3 regions of the Thiomonas intermedia genome follow, and region 3 is predicted to be linked to each of the others. Evidence: predicted binding sites of a transcription regulator. Region 3 holds the regulator's gene; each other region holds the start of a gene.
What was found. The regulator LexA, encoded in region 3, represses DNA repair genes until DNA is damaged. The targets are predictions, from matches to a motif close to ACTGTATNNNNATACAGT.

Region 1 (3,277 bases), 1.0 Mb from region 3:
CAGCAGCGGATTGAGGGCGCTGCCCAGATTGGCCCCCAGCACCAGGGCCAGTGCGGCCGTGGGGGTGACGAAGCCCGAATACGCCAGCGACATGGTCAGCAGCACCGTGGCCACACTGGAGTGCGCGGCCCAGGTGAGCACGGCGCCGAGCAGCAGCGTGAGCAGGGGCTGATCGGTCAGCGCCTGCAGCATCTGGCCGACCAGGGGGGCATGCTCCGCGGGGGCCAGGTCGGTGAGCAGCAGATGCAGCGACAGCAGCATCAGCCCGAGGCCGATGGCCACGCGGCCCAGATCGCGGGTCACGGTGCGGCCACCGCGCTTGAACGCGACCAGCCCGGTGAAGAGCAGGGCGGGCGCGACCGCCGAGGTGTCGAACGACAGCAACTGCACGATCAGCGTGGTGCCGATGTTCGCGCCCAGCATCACCGCCATCGCCGGAACCAGGTCGATCATGCCCGCCGCGGCGAAGGACGACAGCATCAGCCCGGTTGCCGTGCTGCTCTGCAGGAGTGCGGTCACGCCGACACCGGCGGCGAGCGCGTGCAGCCGGGTCTTCAGCAGGCGGCCCAGCCAGGCCTTCAACCGGGGGCCGAAAGCGCGCAGGATGCCGCTTTGCACCATGTGCAGACCCCAAAGCAGCAGCGAGACGCCGCCGATCAGGTCGAGCAGAATGGAAATCGCCATGGTGTTGTGCGCACTGGCCGTGCGGTATGGACCAAACCGGCGAATATACGCCCATGCCGCCGAGGGTGCGCGGCCGCGCACTTGTTGATCCGGCACGTTGACGTTTGAAACGGCACCCCACCCCAACCCTCCCCACAAGTGGAGAGGGAGCCAACACGCTTCCCTCACAGGGGGAGGAGGTTGGGAGGGCTTACGCAGATCGCGCGTAGCGCCGTTTTCTCCTCCCCCACAGCGTGGGGGAGGTTGGGAGGGCTTACGCAGATCGCGCGCAGCGCTGTCTTCTCCTCCCCCACAGCGTGGGGGAGGTTGGGAGGGCTTACGCAGATTGCGCGCAGCGCAGTCTTCTCCTCCCCCACAGCGTGGGGGAGGTTGGGAGGGGGAGACGCCTGCATGGCGGAGCCCATGCCCGTTCATCCTTCTCCAGACCAGATCAATCGCTTGGGCCAGGGCCGTGGTTTGCGCCTTGCATCCCCTCCCGCGGCCAGGCGCGCGCCTTCACGAAAATTTGTTCAGCGTCGCCATAACAGGCCCTGGTGTGTCCCGCATTGCGCCGTCGGCGCCGTTGTGAAATACTGAACATAAAAACAGTATTAGGGCGTGCCTCATCGGCACGACATGCCATGACGCTGCGCTGCCTGCTGGTCGATTTCAACTCCTACTTCGCCTCGGTCGAGCAGCAGCTCTGCCCTGAGTTGCGAGGGCGTCCCGTGGGCGTGGTGCCCATGATGGCCGACACCACCTGCTGCATCGCCGCCAGCTACGAGGCCAAGGCCTTCGGCGTGAAGACGGGCACGCAGGTGGCCGAAGCGCGCAGGCTTTGCCCGAACATCGTGTTCGTGGTGGCGCGGCATGCCGAGTATGTGCAGATCCACCATCGCGCCGTGGCCGTGGTGGACACCATTGCCCCGGTCGAAAACGTGTTGTCCATCGACGAGATGGCCTGCAGCCTGCCCATGGGCTGGAGCAGCCGCGAGCGGGCCACGCAACTGGCGCTGCGTCTCAAGGCCGCGCTGCGCGAGGCGCTGGGCGAGTGCATGCGGGTGTCGGTGGGCATCGCGCCCAATGTGTTTCTGGCCAAGCAGGCCTCCAATCTGCAAAAGCCCGACGGTCTGGTGGTGATCGACGCGGGCGACCTGCCTGGCCCGCTGTTGCGCATGCAGCTCACCGATCTCACCGGCATCAACGTGCGCATGTTTGCGCGGCTGCAGGCGCAGGGCATCCACAGCGTGGAGCAGCTCTGGCAGGCGCGCCGCGAGCAACTGCGCGTGGTGTGGGGCGGCATGGCGGGCGAGGCCTTCTTCGATCGCCTGCACGGGCTGGCGTCGGGCGTGCAGGCTGCGAATCCGCGGCGCTCGCTCGGCCATTCCCATGTGCTCGCGCCCGAGATGCGCAGCGCGGACGGCGCGCTGGCCGTGCTCGACCGCCTGACGCAGAAAGCCGCCATGCGTCTGCGCCGCGAACACCTGCTGGCGGGTGCCATGACCGTGATGCTCAAGCTCACCCGCCGCCACGGCGAGCGCCTGCGGCCCGAGCACGGCGCCCGCTTCGCCGCCACGGCCGACACCCGCGCCCTGCTGCACACCCTGCGCGGGCTGTGGCCCGGCATGGTGCCTGCGGGCTGGGCGCCCATGAAGGTTGCCATGCTGCTGCACGATCTGCGCCAGCCCGGCCAGACCAGCGCCAGCCTGTTTGCCGACGACGTGCCCGGCACCGGGGCGGAGCAGGCCGCGCTGTGGAGTGCGGTCGATGCCCTCAACGTGCGCTACGGCCGCCACACCGTCTATTGCGGCAGCGGCCACCAGGGCCGAGCGGAAGCCCCCATGCGCATCGCGTTCAACCACATCCCCGATCTGGAGACGGAGGGATGAAAAGGGTGAGTGCAGAGCCCCACGGCTGCGGCGAAAATGATGCGACACCATATCCTCCACCCACAACCTCTCTGGGAGACCCCGATGCCCACACGCATCCTGCTCGTCCGTCATGGCGAGACCCGCCTGACGCTGGAAGATCGCTTTGCCGGATCGAACGATGAGCCCCTGTCCGACGAAGGGCGCGAGCAGGCCGCCAGCCTGGGCATGCGGCTGTCGGGCGTGCCCATCGCCGCGGCCTACGCCAGCCCGATGGCCCGCACCATGGAAACCGCGCAGCTCGTGGCCGCCCCGCATGGTCTGCCGGTTCAGACCGCCGCCGCGCTGCGCGAGATCGACTACGGCAACTGGGAAGGCCTGACCCGCGATGAAGTCATCGACCGCTTCCCGCAGGCCTACGGCCTGTGGGAGGAAGACCCCCTGCTGGTGGCGCCCGAAGGCGGGGAGTCGGGCCTGAGCGTCATCCATCGGGCGCTGCCCTTTCTGCGCGAGATCATCGAGCGGCACCGGCATCAGACCGTGCTGGTCGTCTCGCACAAGGGCACCAATCGCCTGCTCGTCAGCAGCCTCCTGGGCCTGGATGCGCGCGGCTACCGCGAGCGCCTCGATCAAAGCCCCGCGGCGCTGAACATTCTCGATTTCATGAACGAGGTCCGCCCGCGTCTCAAGCTGTTCAACGACATCTCGCATTACCAATCGTTCCCCGACCGCGAGATTTCCGAACG
Region 2 (3,277 bases), 800 kb from region 3:
GACTGGGCAAAACGCTCGCTACTGAGCAGGCCAGCCTGCTCCAGGCTGGCGAGCAAGGCATCGACCTCGTCGGCCTCCTCACAATAGCGAAGCAGTTTGCGGCGCAGTTCCAGCGGGCTGTGTTCGCGCTGCGACAGGTAGCGCACGGCACGCGCACGCAGGGAGGGTTGGGCGCGAGGCGGCGTCATGGCACGACGGCGCAGACTAGACCGATGAAGCTGCGGCGGCTTCGCCTCGGCTGCAGCCGATCGGAGCTTGCATCAACGACGCCCACGCGAGCCGCACTCAGTCCTGATCTTCCTCGGTCATGTCCGCGTTCATCAGCGCATTGGCTTCAGGCACGCCCAGACTGACGCGAATCTTGTTCTCGATCTCGCGAGCGACATCCGGATTGGCTTTGAGGAACTCCCGAGCATTGTCCTTGCCCTGGCCGATTTTCTCGCCGTTGTAGGCATACCAGGAGCCCGATTTTTCGACCAGTTTGGCCAGTACGCCCAAGTCGACGATCTCGCCCTCGCGCGACACGCCTTCGCCATACAGAATGTCGAACTCCGCCTGTTTGAACGGCGGCGCCACCTTGTTCTTCACGACCTTGACCCGTGTTTCGGAGCCGATGACGTCTTCGCCCTTCTTGATGGCCCCGATGCGGCGGATGTCCAGACGCACCGACGAGTAGAACTTGAGGGCGTTACCGCCGGTCGTCGTTTCGGGGTTGCCGAACATCACGCCGATCTTCATGCGGATCTGATTGATAAAAATGACCAGGCAGTTGGTGCGCTTGATATTGGCCGTGAGTTTGCGCAGCGCCTGGCTCATCAGACGTGCCTGCAGACCTGGCAGCGAATCGCCCATCTCGCCCTCGATCTCGGCCTTGGGCGTGAGCGCGGCCACCGAATCGATCACGATCATGTCCACCGAACCGGAGCGCACCAGCGCATCGACGATTTCCAGCGCCTGCTCGCCCGTGTCGGGCTGGGAAATCAGCAGATCGGGCAGTTGCACTCCGAGCTTCGAGGCATATTGCACATCAAGCGCATGCTCGGCATCGATGAAGGCGCAGGTGCCGCCGATCTTCTGCATTTCGGCGATGACCTGCAGCGTGAGGGTGGTCTTGCCCGAAGACTCGGGCCCGTAGATTTCGACCACGCGGCCGCGCGGCAAGCCGCCCACGCCCAGCGCAATGTCCAGCCCCAGGGAGCCCGTGGACACCACCTGAATGTCATGCTGCGCCTCGCCGTCGGCCATGCGCATGATGGTGCCCTTGCCGAACTGCTTTTCGATTTGCGACAACGCGGCGGCTAGCGCCTTGGCTTTTTCTGGATTCACTGCAGACTTCCCCTGTTCCATGGCATGTTCCTCATGTCTTCCCGTCCAAACGGCACTGCTGCGCAATGTAGCACAACTGTATATAAAGACAGATCGACTTTTTGATTCGCGCCCCAAAAAAAGGGAGCCGAAGCCCCCTTTTCTTCACAACGCCCAACTGGCGCAGCGGTTCAAAAACTATAGCCCACCGCCAAGGTGTAGATGATGGGATGGAAATTGATGCGCGTCTTTGCCTGCGAGGTGATGACCGAAGGATTGACGGGCGAATAGGACGTGGAGGTCAGATCGCTCTGCACGTCTGCCATGGCCACCGTGCCGACGACCGACCACTTCGAATTGAAGCGGTAGATCAGGCCGACGTGCGCGGCAGCCCCCCAAGAATCCGAGAGACTGATCTGCGTCGGCCCTTGCAGGCCGGTCAACGGCGGCAGCGCCTTGGTATTGGTGAACTTGGTGTAGTTCAGACCGACACCGACAAACGGATCCCACTTGGCGTGATCACCGAAGAAGTGGTAGTTGATGAAGGCCGTTGGAGAGTAGACATCCACATCCGTCACGCCGGCTCCCCGCAACGCCCCCCATCCCGACCCGGCGGCATCGGTACGCACACGCGGCGGATAGCCCAACACCAGCTCGAAGCTGAAGGGTCCGGGCAGATTGCGCACATATACCAGCCCCAGCGTGGAAGCATCCCCCACATCCAGATTCAGATTGGGCGGCGTGTTGTACCCGCTCAGATTGGCCGATTTGGAGTGATTCTGCAGATAAGCCAGGCCCACGAACACCGTGTTTTGCGGCCCGGTGTCGTCCGCCATGGCTGCCGGGGCAAACACCGCCCCCGCCACCAAGCCCGCAGCCATCAAAGCACCGCGCAGAACATTGAATCGCGATTGACGCATCATGAGTTCTCCTCAGAAGTTTTATGAGTGCTGCGGGTTCACTGTGAAATCCAGCCAAAACTGGTCATCGCATCCATCGTATTTTTCGCAATGATTTGATAGCCGGCAGGTGTGGGATGGACGGCATCCGCAAAAAGGGATGTATTCGGATCAAGCCCGCTCACCAGGGTGGTGGTATTGCAGAAGAGCGATGAATTGCCCAGTTGGGAAAGCACTGGTCCGTTAATGTCGCAGACCGGCGCGGCGACATTCGTCAAACCAAATTGCGCAGGACTGGCAATCTCTTTGTTCAGCAATGCGAAGCCATCCATCATTTTTACAGGCTGCCCTTGAAGATCGTTCAACAGACGTTGATTAAAAACCTGGACCAAGTTAGACAGCAAATAACAAGGTGTGTGGATGTCGGTGTTGTCACATGTGGTGCCGCCAGAGAGTGACTGACCAAATGGTGTTAACGACGAATCGGGCAAGGTGTAAACAAGAACGTACTTGGCATTGTTCTTCAGCATCAATTGAACCTGCCCCGCAAGCTGGTCGGCTGCAGCGGCAACCGTGGCCTGAGCAACTGCAGCGGCTTGCGAGGTCGCCTGCGATTTCACTGTAGCCAGTTGATCAGCAGTCAGGGGTGTCCCCGCCTGCGCTGCTTGTGTGGCCGCTTGAGTCACCGCTGCCGTGACCTGCGTGCTCACATTCGAGAGCGCCGTGAAAATATCATTGTTGCCCGCAAGCACGGTGATCAGCTGATTGCTGTTGAAGGCCCCAAATTGAGTCAGATAATTTTGCACCTGCTGAGTTAAGGGATATGTCAGCGCTCCAGTACTGTTTCCGATCCCCGCCGCCGTACTGATCATTGATCCGCCTTGCGCAAATCCATAGCAGTTTGCCTGCACCGTAAAGGGGCAGTAAATAGGCGTAGTACTGGGTGTCGTCGGATTCTGCGGATTGAAATACTGGCCTGCATAGCCGATCACATTGGGCGTGATTGGCAACCCAAGTGAAGTTGCGAGGTCACTCACCCAATTCCCAGTTGCAAGACCATTGACGGTGAATTG
Region 3 (3,277 bases):
CCGATTGCTGCCAGCTCCAGCAGCAGCCTGACCCGCAACTTCACGGCGCTGAGACCGTCGTCATCGCCCCCCCTCAGGGGGCCAACGCGGGAAGCCACCTTCACGCTCACGCCCTGTGCGGCGGCTGCCTCCAGCGCCGCTTCAAGTTCGCGGCTGACCGTGCCCCCACCGGTACCGGCCACAACCAGCCCTCGCAAGCGCGGGTGCAGACAAGGGCTCTCGACAAGACAACGCACGACAGCGCCATCGGTACCCGCGACATTGGACAGCAGCTCCACGCGAGGCCAGGCCTCAGCGGCCGGCAGCGCAAAGGGCGCGCCTGACTCCGGCGGAGTCCTGCGCCAGAGCCGCAGGTGCTCACCTTCGATCTCGCCGAGGGGCCCGCGTTCGCCAGAAGAGAAAGCCTCAACCGCATGGGTGTTGATCTTGGCGACATCGCGGGCAGCGTGCACCACGCCGTGAAGCACGCATACCACCCCTATGCCGCGAGCTTCTGGGTGGGTCGCCACGCGGACCGCATCCAGCAGATTCTGCGGGCCATCCGCGTTCAGCGCCGTCGCCGGTCGCATCGCCGCCGTCAGGACCACCGGCTTGTCCAGCGGCAGTACCAGACTCAGGAAATAGGCCGTTTCTTCCAGCGTGTCGGTGCCGTGGGTGATGACGCAGGCCTGAATGGATGGCTGCGCCAGCCAGTGCATCACCCGCCCGGCAAGGCGGGTCCAGACCGCAAAGGTCATGTCCTTGCTGTCGACGTTGGCGACCTGTTCGGTCTGGATCTGCGCCAGGCTGCCCAGTGTCGGCACCTCTTTCAGCAAGTCCTCGACCCCCAGGACGCCTGCGGTATAGCCGGGAAGACTGGGATCGCCCGTGGCGGTACCCGCAATGGTGCCGCCCGTGCCCAGCACGACGATCTGGGGCAAAGGCCGGAGAGAGGATGGAGCCATCATGTGGGAAGTGCTTTGCAGGGAAGCTGTTTTGATTTACAGTGCTGTGAAAATCATCAACCTGGAAGCCCTATCAGGCCTTCCAGGTTGGCGCGTGGTGAGATGCCTTCAAGCTACAAAAGGTATCTGATTGCGCTGCCGAACCATTGTGCTACCGCCGGAGCCTACGCATGCGTTCTCTCGTTTCCAAGCTCACCCCGCGCCAACAGGAGATTCTCGACCTCATCACCGCCTCCGTGCGCGAACTCGGTTACCCCCCCACACGGGCCGAGATCGCGGCCCGGCTCGGTTTTCGCTCGGCCAACGCCGCCGAAGATCATTTGCAGGCGCTTGCGCGCAAAGGCGTGATCGAGTTGACACCCGGCGCCTCGCGCGGTATCCGCATCACCGAGCCGCCACGCGAACGCGCCTCCGCAGTCGGCAGGGGCTCAACCGTGTCGAGCTTGCGCCAAGGGCTGCAACTCGCCTTGCCAGGTGCCGAACAGCTCTGTCTGCCGCTGGTCGGCCGCGTTGCTGCGGGGCATCCCATCCTGGCTCAAGAGCACATCGAACAGACGCTGAACCTCGATCCCGCCACCTTTGCGGTTCGTCCCGATTACCTGCTCAAGGTGCGTGGCATGAGCATGCGCGATGCCGGCATTCTCGATGGCGACATGCTGGCGGTCAAAAGCAGCCTGACGGCCCAGAGCGGGCAGATCGTGGTCGCCCGTATCGGTGATGAAGTCACGGTCAAGCGCCTGAAGACCCATGCCGATCACCTCGAACTCCTGCCGGCCAATCCTGACTTCGCAGCCATCCGGGTCGACGCGAATCAGCCCTTCGCCATCGAAGGGCTGGCCGTGGGCCTGCTTCGGGGCGCCTTGCAGTAAGTCGTGGGCAACGCTCAAACCGCTGCCGACTGCTGACGCGACTTCCACCACCCCCACACCGCTGGCAACAGCGAAAGCACGATGATGCCGACCGTCATCATGCCCAGATTCTGTTTGATCCACGGAATGTTGCCAAACAGATAGCCGGCCATGACCAGCAGCCCCACCCAAAGGGTCGCCCCCAGAACGTTGTAAGCCAGAAACTTGCCGTAGGACATCTCGGCCACGCCCGCGACAAACGGGGCGAAGGTGCGGATGAAGGGCATGAACCTCGCCGCGACAATGGTGATGCCGCCGTACTTCTCGTAGAAAGCGTGCGCCTTGTCGAACGCCCGGCGGTTGAACCACCGTGAATCCGACCAGGTAAAAACCTTGTGGCCGATGGCCTTGCCGATCTGGTAGTTCAGGCTGTCTCCCAGCACGGCGCCTACCCAGAGTACGGCGATCACGCCCGGCAGGCTCAGCGCCCCCGTGGCGGCAAAAGCACCCACCACGAACAGCATGGAATCGCCCGGCAGGAAGGGCATGATGACCAGCCCCGTTTCGACAAAGATGATGCCGAAGAGCAGCCCGTAGACCCAGGGGCCATACGCCGCAATGAACTGGGCCAGATGCACATCGAAGTGCAGGATAAGATCGACGACAGAGTGGAGTTCCATGCGGTTTGCAGGAGAAAGGGGACGAACAGGCCCAAGTGCGGTTGACGCTGCAATATCTTGCGACCAGATCCCGAAAGGGAGCCCTGCCCCGCGCTCGGCGGAGGCAGCCTGAAAAGTATACTGAGCGCTGATGTCCCCGCTTTTCCGCTGCAGCGCGAAAGGCTCCAAGGCCGCACAAACTGGCTTGCGGCGCCCGTGCACTCCCGCCACTCCCACCTTGTTGCAACCCCAACGCCCGATTCGTCCCCTCCCGGACGTGCTCATCAGTCAGATAGCTGCCGGCGAAGTCATCGAGCGCCCGGCCTCGGCCCTGCGCGAACTGCTCGACAATGCCATTGACTCTGGCGCCCGCGCCATCACGGTACGCCTCGAACAGGGCGGCATGGGCTGCGTGCAGGTCGAAGATGACGGTTGCGGCATTCCTGCCGAAGAGCTGCCCCTGGCCCTGCTGCGCCACGCCACCAGCAAGATCGCCGACCTTGGGGAGCTGCAGCATGCGGCCCATCTCGGCTTCCGGGGCGAAGCACTCGCAGCGATGGCGGCCGTGGCTGAACTCGAGATCATCAGCCGCCGCGCCGGTGGCGATGGTGCCCGCCTTCAGGCCAGCGCAGGCCAGGTCGGGCAGGTGCAGCCCACCGCCGCGCAGCCGGGAACGCGCGTGAGCCTGCGGCAGTTGTTCTTCAACCTGCCCGCACGACGGAAGTTTCTCAAATCGCCGCAGACGGAATACGCCTGGTGCGCCGATGTCTTCAAGCGCGCCGCCATCGCCCATCCGAACCTTGCTCTGCGGCTCTGGCATGACGGG

Region 1: BVH73_RS04925 (Y-family DNA polymerase) is a predicted target of LexA. The motif match lies at 1,256-1,273, and genes of this name have one in related genera.
Region 2: recA (recombinase RecA) is a predicted target of LexA. The motif match lies at 1,402-1,419, and genes of this name have one in related genera.

The regions. Positions count from the first base shown of each region.
Region 1 covers NZ_CP020046.1:1,053,995-1,057,271, reverse strand. The annotation lists gene BVH73_RS04935 (Na/Pi cotransporter family protein) at 1-684, opposite strand, end outside; gene BVH73_RS04925 (Y-family DNA polymerase) at 1,305-2,552, shown strand; gene BVH73_RS04920 (histidine phosphatase family protein) at 2,637-3,277, shown strand, end outside.
Region 2 covers NZ_CP020046.1:858,517-861,793, forward strand. The annotation lists gene recX (recombination regulator RecX) at 1-188, opposite strand, end outside; gene recA (recombinase RecA) at 286-1,347, opposite strand; gene BVH73_RS04005 (OmpW/AlkL family protein) at 1,497-2,228, opposite strand; gene BVH73_RS04010 (SGNH/GDSL hydrolase family protein) at 2,264-3,277, opposite strand, start outside.
Region 3 covers NZ_CP020046.1:53,524-56,800, forward strand. The annotation lists gene BVH73_RS00265 (asparaginase) at 1-944, opposite strand, end outside; gene lexA (transcriptional repressor LexA) at 1,115-1,813, shown strand; gene BVH73_RS00275 (DedA family protein) at 1,828-2,472, opposite strand; gene mutL (DNA mismatch repair endonuclease MutL) at 2,690-3,277, shown strand, end outside.